Regions from separate parts of the Streptomyces sp. NPDC028910 genome, predicted to be linked through region 1. Evidence: predicted binding sites of a transcription regulator. Region 1 holds the regulator's gene; the other holds the start of a gene.
What was found. The regulator HspR, encoded in region 1, represses chaperone genes until heat shock. The targets are predictions, from matches to a motif close to TTGAGNNNNNNNNNCTCAA.

Region 1 (2,393 bases):
GCAAGCACCGAGCGAAGCATTCTCTCGTTCATGGTCGGCTTCGTCCTCACTTGATGGAATCCTCTCCCCCGCGTGTCAGACGATGGCTCATTCAGGCACGTCAATGCCACAGGGACGATGCATCATGTTCTTGCATGTTCAGGACCCTGGGGGGTGGAGATTTGACGCGAAACGAGACAAAACCGACACATCCCCACCCCGTCACGTCCATGTGCACCGAGGGAACGCGGCTCTACGCGACGGCACTGAGCACCGGCCGGATCGCCCGGGGCGAGATCCAGAACGCCCCCTGCCTGCTGGAATTCGCCCTTCTGCAACCCGACCCGGATGACGCGAACCAGCTCCGTCCGGTTCCCCCGTCCGTCGCATTGGCTCAACGGCTGCACCCGATTGAACGCGAGATCCAAGACCGCCGGCGCAGCGCTGTAGATCTCACCGACACTTTCGAGCCTTTCCTGGCCATCAGCGCACAGAGTCCGGCCAACACCCACGCCATCACGGTGCTGGAGGGTTTCGAGCGCATCAACGCCGCCCTGAACCTCGCGACCGCCGAATGCCACACCGAGGTGCTGACGGTCCAACCGGGCGGCGCCCGGCCCTCCGTGGCCCTCACACAGGCCCTGGAACGGGACCAGCCGCTGATCGACCGCGGGGTCAGCATACGGACCCTCTACCAGCACACCGCACGGCACAGCCAGGGCACGCTCGCCTACGTGGACCGGATCTCCACCGGGAAGGTGGAGATCCGCACCCTGGAAGAGCTGATAGAGCGTCTCATCATCTTCGACCGCACGGTCGCCTTCATCCCGGTGAGCGACGACCGCCGGGTCGCGCTGGAACTGCGCCATCCGGGACTGGTCGACTACCTCATCAAGGTCTTCGAGCAGCTGTGGCACCGCGCCGTGCCCCTGCAGGAGGAAGTGACGTACCGGCGCACCCCCGGCGGGATCACCGGCGTGCAGCGGACCATCGCGCAGCTGCTCGTCGAGGGGCACGTCGACGAGGCCATAGCCCGCCGCCTCGGCATGAACGTCCGCACCTGCCGCGCCCACATCGCCAAACTCGCCACCACCCTCGGCAGCGGCAGCCGCGCCCAGCTCGGCTACCTCATCGCCCAGTCCGGCATCCTGGGCGGGCCCTCCGCCCCGGACGGGGACAGGGACTGTGAGGGCGACCGCGACCAGGACCCGGAGCAGGACCAGGAGCAGGACCAGGAGCAGGACCAGGCCCCGCAAGGGCTCTAGAAAGCCGTCAGGCCCCGCCCTGGGCGGGGCGGAGCCTGTCGGTGAGCGTGAAGACGAGCGGAGCCGCCCGGTCAGTCCAGCGGGCGCTTGGGGGCGGGCCGCCACACCACGAGCGCGTTGCCCGGCTGCGGGGGCTGGTACGGGACCAGGTCGCGCCGGTACGAGGCGTGGACCTGGGCCTCGCGGGCCCGGAGGGTGGCCGCAGCGCCGTCGACCGCCGCGGAGAGCTCGGCCACGCGCTGCTGGAGCGCGGCGACCTGGTTCTCCAGCTCGATGATCCGCTTGATCCCCGCCAGGTTGATGCCCTCGTCCTGCGACAGCGCCTGCACCGTGCGGAGCAGTTCGATGTCACGGGCCGAGTAGCGCCGGCCGCGGCCAGCCGTACGGTCCGGGGAGACCAGGCCGAGACGGTCGTACTGGCGCAGGGTCTGCGGATGCAGGCCCGAGAGCTGGGCGGCCACCGAGATCACGTAGACCGGAGTCTCATCGGTGAGCTGGTACCCGTTGCCCAGACGTGACGTGCGTCGGCGGCCGTCCATGTCATGCTCCCTTCGCGGACTCGAACAGCGCGGAGCGCGGGTCCTGCGACTCCGTCGCCTCGCGGTACATCTCCAGTGCCTCGCGTGCCTTGTCCGACAACTCGGTCGGGACGGCGACCTCCACCGTCACCAGCAGGTCCCCGCGGGTGCCGTCCTTGCGGACCGCGCCCTTGCCGCGGGCCCGCATGGTGCGTCCGTTGGGAGTGCCCGGCGGCAGCTTCAGCGTCACGGAGGGGCCGTTCAAGGTCGGGACCTTGATGTCGGCGCCCAGCGCCGCCTCCGCGAACGTCACCGGCACGGTCACGGTCAGGTTGTCGTCCTTGCGGCCGAACACCGGGTGGCTACCGACGTGCACGACGACATAGAGGTCACCGGCGTGACCGCCGCGCTCGCCCGGCGCACCCTTGCCGCGCAGCCGGATCCGCTGGCCGTCGGAGACGCCCGCCGGGATCCGGACCTGCATCGTGCGGGAGCTGCGGGCGCGCCCGCTGCCCTTGCAGACGTCGCAGGGGATCTCCGCGATCAGGCCGCGGCCCTTGCAGTCCGCACAGGGGTCGGTCAGCGAGAAGCCGCCGCCACTGCCGCGCGAGACCTGGCCGGTGCCGACGCA
Region 2 (2,393 bases), on a different contig from region 1:
CGCGCGCCCCTTCGACCTCGACGGGCCCCTGTCCGACCACGACGCCCCCGCCCCGCACACCATGCCCGGGGCCCCGGAGTTCACCGAGGCGATGCGTGCCCTCGGCGTCGACGACTCGGACACCGTCGTCGTGTACGACGGCGCGGGCATCTACTCCAGCGCCCGCGCCTGGTGGATGCTGCGCGCCATGGGCTTCGACCGGGCCGCCGTCCTCGACGGGGGACTGCCCGCCTGGAAGGCCGCCGGCCTGCCCGTCGAGGCCACCGGCCCGGCGTACGGGGGCCCGCGCGGCTCCTTTACCGCCCGGCCCCGCACCGGGCTGCTGGTCGACAGCGCCACCGTCGCCCAGGCCCTCACCGACCCGGCCGCGGCCGTCCTCGACGCCCGCACCCGCGAACGTTTCGCCGGCACCGCCCCCGAACCCCGCCCGGGCCTGCGCGGCGGCCACATGCCGGGCGCGGTCAACCTGCCCTTCGCCGAACTCCAGCACCCCGACGGCCAGATGCGCCCGGCCGGCGAACTGCGCGAGGCCTTCGAGGCGTTGACCGGTGACCGGGAACGGCTCTACTTCAGCTGCGGCTCCGGGGTGACGGCCTGCGTCCTCGCCCTCGGCGCCGCCCTCGCCGGGTACGAGGACCTCGCGGTCTACGACGGCTCCTGGAGCGAATGGGGCCTGCCCTCCCCGCTGCGCCCGGTCGTCACCGGCCCGGGCGCTCCGTAGCCGCCGACACCATGGTCACCGGGCGGCCACGGCGGTCCGCGTCCGCGGCGCGTGACACCGCGCGCACTCTGTTCGCCCCGGGCGAACGGCGGTTGGGGAACATTGGGAGGCGCACATGCATTGAGTCGGCATAGCTCAACTTCACTGCCGGAAGGAAGATCATGGCTTCGACGTCCGTAACACTCACCCTGCCCGTGTTGCCGCTCGATGACGAGGTCGTGCTGCCCGGAATGGTCGTACCGCTGGATCTGTCCGACGCCGAGGTGCGCGGGGCCGTGGAGGCGGCCCAGGCGGCGGCGGGCAGCGGGAAGCCCCGGGTGCTGCTCGTGCCGCGGGTCGACGGGAAGTACGCCGGTACGGGAGTGCTCGGGACGGTCGAGCAGGTGGGCCGGCTCTCCGACGGGGATCCCGGCGCGCTCATCCGCGGTCGGGGGCGGGTCCGGATCGGGGCCGGGACCACCGGGCCCGGGGCCGCGCTCTGGGTCGAGGGCGAGACCGTGGAGGAAGCCGTGCCCGATCCGCTGCCGGGGGCGGTCGCCGAGCTCGTCAAGGAGTACAAGGCGCTCGCCACCAGCTGGCTCAAGAAGCGCGGGGCCTGGCAGGTCGTGGACCGGGTCCAGCAGATCGAAGGGGTCTCCGCGCTGGCGGACAATTCGGGGTACTCGCCGTTCCTGACGGTCGGGCAGAAGGTCGAACTGCTGGAGACCGCCGACCCGGTCGTCCGCCTCAAGCTCGCGATCAAGTGGCTCAGCGAGCACCTCGCCGAGCAGGACGTGGCCGAGTCCATCGCCAAGGACGTCCAGGACGGCGTCGACAAGCAGCAGCGGGAGTTCCTGCTCCGGCGGCAGCTGGAGGCCGTACGCAAGGAACTGCGCGAGCTCAACGGCGAGAAGGAGGGCGAGGAGTCCGACGACTACCGGGCCCGGGTCGAGGCCGCCGACCTGCCCGAGAAGGTACGGGAAGCCGCGCTCAAGGAGGTCGAGAAGCTGGAGCGGGCCAGCGACCAGAGCCCGGAGGGGTCCTGGATCCGCACCTGGCTGGACACCGTGCTGGAACTGCCCTGGAACGAGCGCACCGAGGACGAGTGCGACATCCAGGGGGCCAGGGCGGTCCTGGACGCCGAGCACGCCGGCCTGAGCGACGTGAAGGACCGGATCACCGAGTACCTCGCCGTCAGGAAGCGGCGCAGCGAGCGCGGCTTGGGAGTCATCGGAGGGCGGCGCGGCGGGGCCGTGCTCGCGCTCGTCGGGCCGCCCGGGGTCGGCAAGACCTCCCTCGGGGAGTCCGTGGCCCACGCCATGGGTCGCACGTTCGTCCGGGTCGCGCTCGGCGGCGTACGGGACGAGGCCGAGGTGCGCGGCCACCGCCGGACCTACGTCGGCGCCCTGCCGGGCCGGATCGTCCGGGCCATCAAGGAGGCCGGGTCCATGAACCCGGTCGTGCTGCTCGACGAGATCGACAAGGTCGGCTCCGACTACCGCGGCGACCCCGCGGCCGCGCTGCTGGAGGTCCTGGACCCGGCGCAGAACCACACCTTCCGCGACCACTACCTGGAGGTGGAGCTGGACCTGAGCGACGTGGTGTTCCTGGCCACCGCCAACGTGCTGGAGGCCATCCCGGAGGCGCTGGCCGACCGGATGGAGCTCGTCCGCCTGGACGGGTACACCGAGGA

Region 2: a site for HspR is predicted at 842-860, ahead of lon (endopeptidase La). Genes of this name have one in related genera too.

The regions. Positions count from the first base shown of each region.
Region 1 covers NZ_JBVHVF010000007.1:1,797-4,189, reverse strand. The annotation lists gene ACZ4TV_RS11750 (hypothetical protein) at 1-32, opposite strand, end outside; gene ACZ4TV_RS11745 (helix-turn-helix transcriptional regulator) at 135-1,244, shown strand; gene ACZ4TV_RS11740 (heat shock protein transcriptional repressor HspR) at 1,316-1,783, opposite strand; gene dnaJ (molecular chaperone DnaJ) at 1,785-2,393, opposite strand, start outside.
Region 2 covers NZ_JBVHVF010000005.1:132,042-134,434, forward strand. The annotation lists gene ACZ4TV_RS09550 (sulfurtransferase) at 1-721, shown strand, start outside; gene lon (endopeptidase La) at 883-2,393, shown strand, end outside.